Regions from separate parts of the Lysinibacillus sp. FSL W7-1291 genome, predicted to be linked through region 2. Evidence: riboswitches for the same ligand, from Rfam matches in the RefSeq annotation. Region 2 holds a riboswitch; the other holds the start of a gene.
The links. Region 2 has a riboswitch for cobalamin ahead of NST76_RS20295 (hypothetical protein). Riboswitches for the same ligand answer to the same signal wherever they lie in the genome.
Positions count from the first base shown of each region.

Region 1 (7,819 bases), 1.9 Mb from region 2:
CCTGATGTTGGAGCTGCCTATTTTCTAAATAAAGCGCCTGGCTATGTAGGATATTACTTAGCTTTAACAGCTTCGATCATCCAAGCTGCAGATGTTCTCTTTGCTAATGGTGCAGATAGCTATATGACGAGCGATCATTTACAAGCATTCCTCACACGCATTGAACAAACGAACTGGCATACAGTGGAAACTAGCACAGCTCTAAAGCAATTAATAGAGGACTATTCAAGTACACCAACAGCAAACAGTGAGCTTGCCAGCCTTCAAAATAAAATCGATCAACATTTCTCAAAACATACAGTGGAGAAGATAGTCGAATCCTTAGACAATGACCCAAGCAAATTTGCACAAGAAACAAAGCAGTTGCTTCTATCTAAATCTCCATCATCCTTAAAAATTACATTAAAGCAGCTGATAGATGCTCAACATAAAACGGTAGAAGAATGCTTTGCGACTGATTTAATTTTGGCAAAAAACTTTTTAAATCATGAGGATTTCTATGAAGGGGTTAGGTCTGTCGTCATTGATAAGGATCGAAATCCTCAGTATATCTATCAAACATTCGCTGATTTTACAGATGATATACTTGAAAAATTCTTTCAAGACAGTAGTGAAACCGTAAAGAAGTAAGAACAATGATATCTTCGCTCAATAAATGCTGAAACCATCTACTTGTTAAGAGGTAGGTGGTTTCTTAAGTGTTGTTCTGTAGATTTTCATAGGGTTTTGTCAGAGAACGTAGAATGATATGTTATACTATAAAAAACGGAATAAAAGGATAAAGGTACAAATTCAATAGAATTTGTTTAAAAGGGAAGAACGGTGAAAAGCCGTCGCTGTCCCGCAACTGTAATTAGGAGCACATTTTAAAAACCACTGTTATGTATGTAATGGGAAGGGAAAAATGTGTGATGATCATAAGCCAGGAGACCTGCCTTTATCTAGTACAGCCAAAACCTACGCGGATAGGGGGTGTTGAGTGTGACGAATTACCTTCATCATACTCATAGTGCGACAACCAAAAAAAGAGTCTCTATTCAATATAGACGACTTATTTTATATTGGTTGAAGAACTATGAAGTATGTCAGTCATAGCTAGCATCTTCCCATTAGGGCAAGATGTTTTTTTATGAATAAATAGGGGTGAACAAGATGACATCACATTCAATTTCATTTTATATAAATCAGTTAAAGCAGCAAATTATGAACAACCTTTCTGGTGAGCATATTAGGCCTTTACAGCTTTATATTAGGAAGTTAATAGAAGAAAACCCAAATGATTATACATCTATTAATGATACCTATTTAACGATCAAGCTTGAATTAGTCGAGACATGTCATGATAGTAGATAAAAAATCTGAAGACATAATGGACAACATAGATATGAATCAAAAAGTTTTATATAGAAAATTGGATCATTTTGAAATGGAAAGAGGCTTGGTATTAGAAAGTTTAGACATTTTTCTAAGATGGAATCAACAAACACAATACCTTTCTGAAGACAAGCTTCAAAAGCTTTGGATGAAACTGGTAAGGAAGTATAAATTCTCTCTCGATGAATGGGAAAGAACTGCTGGTCATACAAATATCCATGCTTATCTAGTGAAGGAGCAAGGACATGGGTTACAAAAGTTGATGCGCTTTTACAAAGATCGCCACGGCATAAAATGGTTGGAAAATGCATTTCATTATGGAATGTCATTACTCATTGAAGTTGGAAAAATGCCTGGATTAGAAATGTTTTTCCTAACAAATTTAATATGTTACAGATGGGAAAAGGATTATTTAGAGGATGCAGATGTTCAACAGTTTTTTTGTCATTCAATAAATGGTAAAGTGAAGGAGGTCTATGAAAGTTTCAGGGCTTTCGATCAAGAACAGAATCTGTTAACCGCAACTACTCTCTATAAACTTTTATCAAAATATAATCCTCATTTTCAAGTGAATTCGGCAGCAACGCCTGAATTTTATAAGGAATTGTCCTTATTTGTCGAAATCGAGTAATCCATACGTTCGACATGTCAAACAGTCTATTATTCTTTAGAATATAGGCTGTTTCTATGTGAAATACGCTAGTATATTTAATGCTCATAGATCCGTAGTAACAAAAAATCTCGTACATAGTTTAGATACATAATGAATTAAGATATAAGTAATAGATGGTGAAATTCCTTCGAAAGTTATAATTGAAAATAATGAATAATCAAAAAATAAAGAAGTTTAGAATCTAGATTTACTTTTTATATGAAGGATGGTACACTTAAAACTATTGAACAACAACTATATATTGTGTTCGTTTTATATAGGTGCTACTATATGTAGTTTAAAAGGGAAGTTCGGTACAATTCCGACGCTGTCCCCGCAACTGTGAAGCTGACAATGATTACAACCACTGTGCATTCGCATGGGAAGGGAATCAGAGGATGAAGCAAAGCCAGGAGACCTGCCTCTATAAAACAATTAATCATTTCTTCGGGGATTAAGAAATGGGAACGTCAGTATTTTTGGTATGGTAACGTTTCCATTTAGCTATCTCTCTAGAGGAGATAGCTTTTTATTATATGAAAAGAGGGATTTCTATGAAACTTTATACGAAAACAATCTGTCCAAAATGCCTTTGGGTAAAATCTGAATTACAACGTGCAGGACTTGAGGCAGAAATCGTCAACATTGATCACGATGAACAAGCTAAACAAACAATAATCGATGCAGGTTTTTTAAGTGTGCCTGTTTTAGAAATGAATAATACATTTATAGGAGATGTTAAGGACATAGTTTCTCATATTGAGATGATTGTTCTATGATCGTTTACGCAAGTCGTACAGGAAATGTCCGGAATATTGTTTCCAAATTAAGGGCAGAGTCTGTTGAGCTCTCTGAGGAATTACAATTGAATAAGCCTTATCTTTTAATTACTTATACTGATGGCTTAGGCGATATCCCTGCAAAAGTGGAACGTTTTTTAGAAAAAAACAGAGATTTTTGTAAAGGAGTAGTTGCCAGTGGCAATAGTAACTTTGGGCACAACGTATTTGGGGCTGCTGGTGAGAAAATCGCTGCTACCTATCATGTACCCTTAGTGAGAAAATTAGATTTACGAGGCAATCAAACAGATTATGAAGCCATACAAACGTTTTATGAAACGAGGGTAATAAGATGAAAACCTATTTAAAGCTAAATAATGACGTACTGAATCGTTATAGTTCAACTGGGCTACTTGAATTAGAAAAGGATCGTGAAGCTACACGCCGCTACTTTTTAGAGTATGTCAACGTGCGTTTACGTTACTTTATTGATATTGAAGAAAAAATCCGTTATTTAGTTGATGAGGGCTACTACGAGAAAGCATTTATCGACATGTATGAAATGGAATTTATTAAGAAGTTGTACAAAAAAGCATATGATTATAATTTCCGCTTCCCATCCTTTATGAGTGCAAGTAAATTTTACGATAGCTATGCTATGAAAAGTCGTGATGGAGAAGAGATTTTAGAAAAATATGAGGACCGTATTGTCATTATCGCCTTGTATTTAGCACAAGGGAATACGGTGCTAGCAGAACGTTCTGTCGAAGCAATGATGGAAGCTTATCAGCCTGCTACACCAACAGCATTAAATAGTGGTAAAAAAGCACGTGGTGAATTAGTGAGCTGCTTTAAATTATCGATGGATGATTCCATGAATAGTATTGCTGAAAATATTGGTTATTGCTTAGAGCTATCAAGACTTGGCGGTGGGGTTGGAGTTAACTTAACTGATTTACGCCCTTTAGGTGACCCTATTAAAGAGATTCTAAATCGTGCCAGTGGTGTCATCCCAGTTGCTAAACTGTTAGAAAATTCTTTCAGTTATTCCAATCAACTAGGGCAGCGAAATGGCTCTGGTGTTGTCTATTTAAATATTTTCCATGCAGACATTGAAAATTTCATTTCATCTAAAAAACCGAATGCCGATGATAAAATTCGCCTCGCAACATTATCAACAGGAATAATTATACCAAGTATTTTCTTCGAACTTATGAAACGTGATAAAGATATTGTCTTGTTCAGCCCATATGATATTTTCAAAGAATATGGCAAACGCATGTCTGAGATTTCCATTTCAGATATGTACTATGAGCTACTTGATAACCCTAAAATTCGTAAAATTAAACGTTTGAATGCACGTAGGCTGTATACAGAAGTGAAAAAAGCACAATTTGAATCGGGCTATCCGTTTGAAATTTTTGATGATAATGTCAATGAAGTGCATCCTTTAAAAAACATCGGTCGCGTAAAAATGTCCAATCTATGTACCGAAATCCTGCAAGTTCAAGAAACAAGCATTATTACAGATCAAGATCAACCGAATGACTATGGATTAGATGTATCCTGTAACTTAGGGTCGATTGATATTCATGCAGCAAGTAAAGTAAATGATTTCGAAGCCTTAATCGATACGGCTATGCACCTATTAACAAATGTGTCGCAAATGACGCACATTAAAAATGTACCGTCTGTTGCAAAAGCCAATCAATTAATGCATTCAGTAGGACTTGGTTGTATGAACCTCCACGGCCATCTTGTGACGGAGGGCATTTTATATGGCTCCAAAGAGTCGATTGATTTCATGGATCGTTTTATGGAAGCGATGAACTTTTATTCACTCAAATCATCGATGGAAATGGCTAAAGAAAAAGCTGCAACTTTTTATCGATTTGAGGACAGTGATTATGCATCAGGTAGCTACTTTGACCAATATGTCAATAAAATCGACGAAGAACTATCACCTGTTGTGTTAAAAGCACTTGGCAATATTCCAATCATTACGAAAAACATGTGGGAAACGCTTAAGCAAGATGTGATGCAATATGGTCTATTTCATTCCTATCGTTTGGCTATTGCACCAACTGGCAGTATTTCCTACATACGTAGCTGTACGGCTTCTATTGCGCCATGTACTGAGCGTGTAGAGGTTCGTGATTATGCAGATAGTAGAACGATTTATCCAATGCCTCATTTAACAAATGATAACAGTCATTTATATGTAGAGGCATATGATGTTAATCCGTATGATTTAATTGATTTGTACGCTGCTTCTCAAAAACACGTTGACCAAGGTATTTCCATGACGCTTTATGTAACAGATAATTGGACAACTGAACAATTAGCTAAAGTATACATTTATGCATGGGTAAAGGGCATTAAGTCCGTTTACTATGTTCGTCAACGATTACAAAGCTTAGAGGAGTGTGTAGCATGTCAAATATAATTTATGAGGCGGTCAATTGGAATAAGGCAACGAGTGAACTTGCCCAAATATTTTGGGACCAGCAATGGAAGCAAATTTGGTTTCCTGAGGAAATTGCGGTCAGTAAAGATATCAAACAGTGGAAAAGCTTTGAGCATCAAGACACGTATAAAAAAGTGTTCGCGGGATTAACGTTACTGGATACAGTTCAGACCAATATAGGGATGAATCGTGTGGCCGCTTATACAGACGATTTACAAGAGAAGGCTGTCCTAACCGTTTTTGATGCATTTGAGGCAATCCACGCCAAATCCTATTCTTATATTTTTACAACGCTTTGTACAAACGAAGAAATAGATGAGTTATTTGAATGGGTCAAAAAAAATGAATTTCTACAATATAAGGCCAATAAAATTGCGGATATTTATAATAGTATCGAAGAAAACGATCCAGAAAGCTTATGGAAAGCGATGTTCTCCTCCGTTATGCTCGAATCTTTCCTTTTCTATTCTGGCTTTTTCTACCCGCTGTACTTAGGAGGACAAGGCTTCCTACGAAACAGTGCTGAGATTATTTCACTTATTTTACGCGACGAATCCATCCATGGTGTCGCAGTTGGATTTTTTGCTCAAAATCTATTCAAGCAATTTTCAAAAGAAAAACAAGAAGAGCTCAATTTATGGGGCTATGAGCTATTATTAGATTTATATCAAAATGAAATGAAATATACGGATGATATTTATGCGGAAACAGGATTATCACCTGAAGTGAGAGCCTATGTACGATATAATGCTAATAAAGCCTTAATGAATGTTGGTTTTGAAGCAATGTTTCCAGAAGAAGAAGTCAATCCGATTGTGATGAACGGTATTCGTAATGAAGGCTCCACATATGATTTCTTTTCACAAAAGGGAGCTACCTATGCTAAAGCAAAAGTAGCGCCAATTACAGATGACACATTTAATTTTAATCGTTAGGATGGAGAACAATGAACGTAGAAGTAAAAATCAAAAGAGTACACGCGGATGCAATACTACCAATGCAAGCCAATCCTGGTGATGCGGGCATGGATCTCTACTCCATTGAAGCAGTAGAAATACCAGCAGGCGTAGCCAAACTTATTAAAACAGGTATACAGATTGAATTACCTAAAGGAACGGAAGCCCAAATTCGACCAAGAAGTGGACTAGCATTAAAGCATAGTGTAACCGTACTGAATAGCCCAGGCACAATTGATGAAGGCTACAGAGGGGAAATCGGCGTTATTTTAATCAACCACGGCCAAGAACCGTTTATCGTCGAAAAATCTATGCGTATCGCCCAAATGGTCATTCAATTTGTCCCATCCATTCAATTAGTAGAAGTAGATGAATTATCACAAACGATCCGAGGAACATCTGGATTTGGAGCAAGTGGTACTAAATAGAATTGATTAGTTTAAAAAGATGACAAAGAAATCCTGTGTGTATATACATGCAGGATTTTTTTGTTGTCAGTAAGGATAGTCTGTTTAAAGCTTAGCAGAACTACACATGAAAGCAATGGACATTAAAAAAGATGACGTCGGTTACTTACCAAAGTCATCCCATTACGGCATAATCAACAACTACATCTAAAAATATCAACAGCTTTTAATTTTCATCTGTCTACCTAATAGGCAGCATATCACCACGAATATGTGCTCTTCTTTCTTTGTTCATCTTAGTAATTAACTAGATTCCAGATGAAAGATCGAAAGTATATGGTTTAAATTGGGATAATAATATAAAATTTATATATATACCATTTTTATTGTAGCTAATAGTGTTGGGATTGGGGGCGGAAGTTATAAAGAAGAAATTATGGAGTACAGGTTTATTACTAGTATGTATTTTTCTCGTTGCTTGTGAGTTCAATCAACAGGAAGGGAAAGAAGCGTCTACTATTGCTCAAAAGGTGAATACAGAAGAATTTATACCAAAGGCGATAAGCCCTGGTAATTTTAGTGAATACGATATGGCACTTAAGATGGATAATGACGGGAAATTTCAGCTAGAATCAACCGTTGTCGTTAAAAACCTCTCTACCGATGATTGGGAACAATTGATATTTTATTTTATACCTAATATGTTTACAAAAGCTGTCTCACCCGAACTGGAGCATCCATCTACCATTGCGTTCCATAACATTACCATTGATGGAAAAACGGCAGCTTACACCCTTGAAAAAGATACACTCAACATTCAGCTTCAAGAAAAATTGAAACCTCATCAAGAAATGAAAGTTTATTTTTCCTATGAGTTCACTCTGCCTGAAGAGGGCTTAAGATTTACGAAGAGTAATGGTAATTATCATTTAGCTCAATTTTATCCGATGCTTGCCACATATAGAAACCATCAATGGAACAAAGAAGATTATCGTTTTAGAGGAGAGACGTATCATACTACATTCAGCAATTTCAAATTAACCTATGACATTCCTCAGAAGTACACGTTGGTGTCTTCATTTGATCAAGAGGCATTTCCAAGCCCAAACAAAGGGTTACTTGAAGTTGAGAACGTGAAGGAAATATTTGTTGCTCTAGTAAAAGATCCAATACTAGTGGAAAAA
Region 1 covers NZ_CP151994.1:2,300,609-2,308,427, forward strand. The annotation lists gene NST76_RS11220 (enoyl-CoA hydratase/isomerase family protein) at 1-630, shown strand, start outside; cobalamin riboswitch at 766-954, shown strand; gene NST76_RS11225 (hypothetical protein) at 1,153-1,353, shown strand; gene NST76_RS11230 (hypothetical protein) at 1,340-2,005, shown strand; cobalamin riboswitch at 2,289-2,467, shown strand; gene NST76_RS11235 (glutaredoxin) at 2,581-2,805, shown strand; gene nrdI (class Ib ribonucleoside-diphosphate reductase assembly flavoprotein NrdI) at 2,802-3,161, shown strand; gene nrdE (class 1b ribonucleoside-diphosphate reductase subunit alpha) at 3,158-5,251, shown strand; gene nrdF (class 1b ribonucleoside-diphosphate reductase subunit beta) at 5,239-6,207, shown strand; gene dut (dUTP diphosphatase) at 6,219-6,656, shown strand; gene NST76_RS11260 (M1 family metallopeptidase) at 7,037-7,819, shown strand, end outside.
Region 1: linked by a shared signal. The riboswitch ahead of NST76_RS11235 (glutaredoxin) and the one ahead of NST76_RS20295 (hypothetical protein) in region 2 are both predicted to bind cobalamin.

Region 2 (7,819 bases):
TTCCCTGCCCCCACATGACGTCCGATAATAATAGCTGTTCCTGTACCAATGGCAATCGCAAATAAATACGTAAACATCGAAATATTCATAGCATATTGTCGTGCTGCCAGTGTTTCTGCTCCTAAATATGTCGCATAATATAAAAAGACAATCTGACAAAACTGATAAAGTACCTGTTCAAAGGCAGAAGGTAAACCAATGTTTAATATTTTCCTTACATATTCCTTAGAATAATCAAAATAATAGTGTAGCTTCACGCGTACTTCCATCACTTGATAGAGCAACCAGAAAAACACTAGTACAGCTAATCCTCGACTAATGACCGAAGAAATAGCCGCTCCTTTTACACCAAGCTCTGGTAAACCTAAATTCCCAAAAATCAGACCATAGTTTAGCACAACATGCAAGATATTCATGCCAAGTGATACATACATCGTTTGCTTCGTCCAACCATGTACACGAATTATTGCAGCAAGTGCATTAATAATAGCCTGTAGAAAAATAAAACTCCCGATGATAACTAAATAACTTTGTGCATAGTGAAGTACTTCTCCCTGCAAGTTCATCATAGTCATTAAATGTTTTGCAAAGAAGAAAAATAGAATACTCATTAACAGTCCAACAACCAAATTCATTGTGACAGCTAAAGCCGATATTTTCGCTGCTTCAAAAAAACGTCTTGAACCTAAATACTGTGAAACGACAATGGATGCACCATTCCCTACCACTTCAAGAATCAAGATCGCAATATGGATATATTGATTGGCTGCACCTACTCCGGATACAGCATTATCTGATAAAGCACTGAGCATAAAAGTATCGGCTAATCCCATTAACATAAATAGAAATACTTCTAAGAAAATAGGCCATGTTAAATGGAATAGACTTAACTTATTTGTCTCTTTCATTGTCTCTGCCAATACTTTCACTTCTCCTATATTTTTCTTAAAAATCTATTGTATCTTATCATAAATTTTCAGACTGTAAAGAGGTTTATAGGAAGACAGCGCTTCCACATAAAAAATCCCTCTCACACAGATATGTGAAAGGGGTCATTGTTATGTTAAGCAATAAGCTTGCAATTGCTCTCGTCTAGCAATAGTTAGGCCAAACTCCTGCTCTAAAAACTTAGTCTTTGAGCCATAATGGTAATCCATAGCATCCAATGCTGCTTGTAAATAGTCTTCTCGAGCAGACATTAATGCATAGAATTGCTGTAATTCTTGCTCATTATATTGATGTTGAATAGCCTGTGCCATTCTGTCTACCATTGGACGTAAATGGATATTCGTGTTTAAATAGTCTTCCATAATCGTCTCCTCAGGTACATCTAAGGCTAGCAAAATAAGAGCTCCCCCTATACCTGTGCGATCCTTACCAACTGCACAATGGTGGACAAGACCCAAATTGTCAGGATTTTGTATGGTTTTCATTAACTCTTTAAAAGAAGGATTATTAAACGGCATCTGTGCATAAAAATCTCGGAACATTTCGGGGCTTACTGCTTTATAAAAATCTCTACCACCAGCATTTGTAGGCATTTCAAATGTATGATTGCCCTTCGCTGGTATTTGAATATATTGAGCGTGTGAGAACATAGGGTTAGGATTATGGTGTGCCTCATTATTATCACGATAATCAAAAATGGTTTTAATCCCTAATGTTTCAAATAGCTCTTTATCCGCCAACGTCATTTTCCCAAGAGCCGCTGAGCGGTAAAATAAACCGTTCTTGACAATGCGCCCATCCCTTGTCCTATATCCCCCCATATCTCGAAAATTATAAACTGCCTCAAATGGAATTATCTTTGTCTCTAACTGTTCCAATTACTACACCTCCTAAAATTATCGAGCACTCTTACTTTTATTTTATAGAACTAACTCAATTAATTCCAATTTTCACACTAGGAAATAACAACCCACATAAAAATGGCTAGCTGTCAGTATACAGCTAGCCTTGAATGGTTTCTTATTTAAATAACTCTGGATAGACAGCCTTTGCTACTAGTTCTACGGCTTCCCCAATACGTGGGCCAGGTCGATTAGAGATATCTGTATCAAGAGTCTGTACTGCTTTATTTTGAACTGCTGTCACTGTATTCCATCCATCACGTGCAAGTATTTCACCTATTGGATCCTCTGTGTAGTTTACTGTCGTTAAAATAACATCTGGGTTTTTCACTATGACATCTTCCTCAGAAACTTGTGCCCAGCTGCTCAAGTCAGAAAAAACATTCTTAACATTGGCTGCATCTAGTATTTCTTGCTGGAAAGTACCAGAGCCTGCTGTATAAATATCGGGCTTAGGACTAATTTCTAAATAAACATTTTTCGGTGCTTTTACTTCCTTCACCTTTGCTTTAACGTCAGCTAATTTCGCTTTAATCTCTTCGTTTACTTCATTTCCTTTATCTGCAACACCCATTACAGCTGCGATCTGTTCGATGTCACCATAAACATCATCGAATGTAGCTGCTGATTGAATAACAAACACTTTGATTCCAGCATCTTCAAGTGGTTTCATTGCTTCCTTATCACCAATCGTATAAGCTATAACAACATCTGGCTTCAACGCTATGATTCGTTCACTGTTAAAATTCACAGAATCAGAAACCCGTTCAATTTTCTGTGCTTCCTCTGGGTAAGTATCATACTCAGTTGCTCCTACGATTTTATCACCAACACCTAGAGCAAATAAAATTTCTGTATTACTTGGTTGCAATGATACAACTGTTTTTGGTACTTCTTTAAACTCTATTTCTACACCGCGATCATCTGTCACTTTGTAGTTTGTTTGCTCTGTTTGTTGTGTATCCTGTGAAGCGTCTTTATTTTTAGTATCTACTGAAGTACCACAACCTGCTAAAATCATTGCAAGGAAGAGTACTGTTAGCCATTGAACATTAAATAATTTCTTCATTATTATTCTCCTTTTTCTTTTTCATCGGATATGATTTACTAATAAATGATATTTCAGCTATCCCTGCTTGTTGATTCATAAAGACAGCCATAACGAAGCACACATTGGCTAATAGGCCTAAATAATCAAAAAGAATAGCTGGAACCTCTCGTTCTTCCGATACTTTGTGTAATGTACGATATGATTTTTTTGCTTCACTACGGCAAAGATGTAGAGCAGCGGCAGCCTCTGTACCTTGAGGTAAGACAAAGTTTTGTATCTCTTCCTTCACATGACGAACATAAAAATCATAGCGCTCACTTAACCAAGCAAGATCCTCTTCTGTTACAGCTAGTTTTCCACGAACCGAGCCATTGACATGGTAGGCCATAGGTAAAATAATCATTAAATCTTCTACAACAGCTTGTACATCCTCTTTCTTAACTGCAGCTAAAGCAACTCCCAAATGCGTAGTCAGACTGTCTGTTCGAATCTCAAAATCAACCGTCGAAGCTTTTTCACGCATAAATGGATAACAAGAATAACGTGCATCTTTTTTCACTTGCGATCCCCCCACTTTTCATTATGAAAATTCTTGCATAAAAAAACGCCGCTCCTTTACGCAAAGGAACGACGAAAATAACATAATAATGGCCAAATTAACATGACATAGCCTATGTATTTGCCGTATATCCTCCTAGCTTCCGAGAAGTTTTTATACGTTCAAACAAAGGTCGGTCTCCTGGCTTGTACAGTTCATTACATAAAAAACGAATGTGTGATAAAGTACCTTCCCATCTCTGTTAAGACAGTGGTAAACCTTTATACTAGCTGTACTTACAGTTGCGGAAACAGCTTCGGTTTTTCACCGAATTCCCGATTATGCTTGTTAGCACCTTTATTCTGCAAGAATAATTCACTTGTAAAGCAGTTTATCATATATTAATAGGAAAAAATAGCTGTGCTTTGAATGGATCGTCACCATTTCTAAAGAATAAGATAAACAAAACTGTTTTATAGTATAGTTTCAATTGCCTGTTCAATATCAAGTTGTGAATCTGTTGGTTCAAAGCGTGCAACGGTCTTGCCGTTAGCATCTACTAAAAACTTTGTAAAGTTCCAGCGAATATTACGACCATCTAAAAAGTTAGGGGCAAGTTGAACAATTGCCTCAGCAAGCATTTTTTCCTGCATGCTCGCCTTGCCAAACTCTCGAAAATCCACTTCATGTTTTAAATAATTGAATAATGGGTGGGTAGTCTCTCCATTTACTTGTACAAGCTCAAAAATTGGGAAGGTAACGCCATAATTCACTTTACAAAGATGCGTAGTCTCCTCGCCATCTTCAGGATTTTGATGACCAAATTGATCGCAAGGAAATCCTAGAACGACAAAATTATCTTTCCCATATTTATCATACATTTTTTGTAAGTCATCAAATTGATATGTAAATCGGCATTGATTCGCCGTATTGACAATTAGCATCGTTTTTCCACGATATGTTTCCATGGATAAAATTTCACCATTAGGTTTTCGTACTAAATAATTATAAATGCTCATGTCTTAACCCCTTTTATTTTTTCATTTATTATAGTTGACTATTCAATAATTTACCAAATAATTTGCACAAAAAACACCATCTCGTTACGTTGAACGGATGGCTGACTTATACTTCTGTTTAGATTTAACGTCCTGCTCTTCATTAATTAAACGATGGGCAATGTCTAATAACTTTATGTCACTTGTCTCGTCATATAGCTTTTTAAAAGATACAATAATATCATGGCGAATGTGAGTCGGATGCTTCTCATCTAAACAAGTTTGAAATCTCTTTGCTAAATAAGACACCACTAAGTCACTTTGTACTTGACCTGCTAGCCCAATTTTCCAAATAGCTTGTAATGCATTTCGAGCTGTAACGGATCGTTCATCATAAGTCACAGCCCAAATCTTTAAAAAATCCTCCAATACCCTTTCTTCTGGGTCACTTTTTGCGGCTAAGGCGCATAAAATTTGTGCAGCACGTGCACGTGCATGACCATCTTTGTATGTAAGTGCTTGTACAAGCTGTTCCCAGACTGCATATGTCCAATCTACGGGTTCCTGCAGAATTTTTATTAGTTCCTCGTAAGATTCAATATCGCGGTCATGCTCTGTTAGATTATTAAAAAGTTGCAAAATCTCTTTCTCCATAATTTATCCCTACCTTTATTGTTTCAGAACGTAATAAAATTTGATTTATGGTACACTTAACTTAATTTTTTTCTCAAAGAAGGTGAGTTTATGAATAAATTTAATGCTAGGAAAATGATTTTCCGATTGATTGTGATTCTTTCTCTACTTGTAGCTGCCTATTTTGTAATCCCTGTATCCATGCCTATAATACTTGCTGGTGTCAGTGCATTTTTCTTAGAACCCATTGTTATGTTCTTTAAAAGGCGATGGAAAATGTCAAGGAAAATTGTAGTTGCTTTTATATACATAGTGAGTGTTATTGTTATCTCTATTATTTGCTATATATCCATTACACAAATTATGTCGCAAATAATTATATTGTCAAAGCAAGCTCCCTATTATATTTCCAAGCTATCAGATATGTGGCTTCATATGCAAGAAAATATTTCTAAATACACAGAGGACTTTCCACCTGAAGTAAGTGCTTCGCTTCAAAAAACCACTATGGATTTCATAAAGAAAGTTGAAGAATCCTTTTTAAGCTTCTTTAATTATAACAAAGTTTCAGCATTCTTTTCAGAGATTCCAAGCCTATTTATCAGTCTTCTCGTTTATATGATTGCTTTATTCCTATTTATGCTTGATTTGCCCAAATTAAAGGAAATCACTTATAAATATTTAAAGCCTAACACAGCAAAGAAAATAAAAATCATCTTAAATCGTTTAAAAGATGCAACATTCGGTTATATGAAGGCACACTTATTTGTAAGCTTTATCATAGGTGGCGTCACACTTATTGGATTACTATTAATCCAACCGAAATATGCAGTTACGATGACCATTATTATTTGGTTAATAGATATCGTTCCTTTCCTAGGGTCCATTATTATATTAGCCCCATGGGGACTATACCATCTATTAATGGGAAACACAGCTATCGCTGTAAAATTATTCATCTTAGCTGCTATTTTACTTATTATTCGTCGTGTCGTCGAGCCTAAACTAATGGGCGACCACATTGGCTTATCCACTTTGCCAACATTAATTGCCATGTTCATTGGTCTACAGTTATTTGGTATCATCGGTTTACTCGTTGGCCCATTTGTTATCATTTTCTTTATTGCCTTAAAAGAGACAGGTGTCATTAAGCTAAATTTTAAAATTTAATGCAAAGTCATTACGCTTCGAGCTTACCTCTAATGCTCCTCTTAAACCACTGGAAATGCAAAATAAGTGTTCATCTCTCCTCGACAAAGGAGGTAGATGAACACTAAAGCAAAATAAAAAAGGTCATCTTTGTATATTTTTTCTCTACAAAGATGACCTTTTCATCATGTCAATCGTCTATTAAATATAGAGGCTTATTGAATACGACCAAAGCCTACTAAGTATTGATTCCACCAATCAAGTGATTCAATTACGATACCATTGTTTTGAGCATCGATCATTGTGTTGTTCCCTAAGTAAATACCTACGTGAGCTACACCAGAACCATAGCTGAAGAATACTAAGTCTCCAACACGTGCTTCACTTGCTGAGATACGTTGAGTTGCTAAATACTGCTGTGATGCTGTACGTGGTAAAGAAACACCTGCTTGTTTGTATGACCACTGTACAAGACCTGAACAGTCAAAGCCTGTCGATGGGTTACTACCACCCCAGACATATGGACGTCCTAGGAATTGTTTAGCTGTTGAAATAGCATCTCCTGAAGAAGCCGTACCAGCTCCTGAGCCCATAACAATTTTTTGTGGCACGCCGCCATCATTATTTTGAGTTGCTTGTACAACTGGAGTTGCTGCTTGTAGCGCACGTAAACGGGCTGCTTCTTCTTCAGCTGCTTTACGCTCTGCCTCTAAACGTTCTTCTTCTTGTTTCGTTGCAATTTGAGCTTTTAATGCAAGTGATTTCGCTTCATTTTCAGCCTTTTTCACTTCCATTTCGCTTTCCTTTTGTTGAAGCTCTTGGAATTGCTTTTGAAGCTCTTTTTGTTTTTCATCTAATATAGCTTTTTGTTGCTCTAAGCTTGCTTTATCTGCTTCCTGTTGATCTACCAATTCTTGGTCAGCATCCATTAATGTTTTGACCGCTACGACACGATCCATTAAATCGGCAAAGCTTTTTGCTTCAAGAACGACATTTAAATAAACGCCTACAGTATTATCTTGTGCTTGGTATGCAGCCATACGCTCACTTAAAATTTTAGAACGTTGCTCGATACGTTTTTGTGTTTCAACAATACTAGCATCCACTTCTTTAATATCAGCTTGTACCTGTTTAAATATTTTCACCTTTGCGTCGATCTCTTGTTGTAACTTTGTTAATTCTTCTTGTAATTTTTTAACTTGTGCATCAATTTCAGCCTTTTTCTCAATCATTTGTTGAGAAGTTTCTTCGGCATGTACTTCTGTTGGTTGAATTGTATTAAATAATAAGCCGCCAGCTAGTGCTAATGCTAGCACCATCGACTTACGCCATTTATTGCGCTTACCCACTGATTTTCATTCCCCTTCATCTGTCAATTTCGCTCTAGATATTCTATGTAATCACTTGAACGATTCTATTTTAATCAAATGTTCTTATATTTATTTTAGCCTTTTAAAGTTTAGCATTTTCGGCATAACTTTTATACTATTTCATGTCTATTTAATACATTAGTAAAACTCGAAATATTTCTGTAATATTTGCAAGAAAACTACTTTATTCTACAAAACGCCTAATTTATTCTATCTAATGTCGATATTAG
Region 2 covers NZ_CP151994.1:4,178,417-4,186,235, forward strand. The annotation lists gene NST76_RS20280 (MATE family efflux transporter) at 1-908, opposite strand, end outside; gene NST76_RS20285 (tyrosine-protein phosphatase) at 1,059-1,826, opposite strand; gene NST76_RS20290 (ABC transporter substrate-binding protein) at 1,969-2,919, opposite strand; gene NST76_RS20295 (hypothetical protein) at 2,903-3,460, opposite strand; cobalamin riboswitch at 3,613-3,813, opposite strand; gene NST76_RS20300 (glutathione peroxidase) at 3,913-4,458, opposite strand; gene NST76_RS20305 (hypothetical protein) at 4,543-5,091, opposite strand; gene ytvI (sporulation integral membrane protein YtvI) at 5,182-6,240, shown strand; gene NST76_RS20315 (C40 family peptidase) at 6,435-7,568, opposite strand.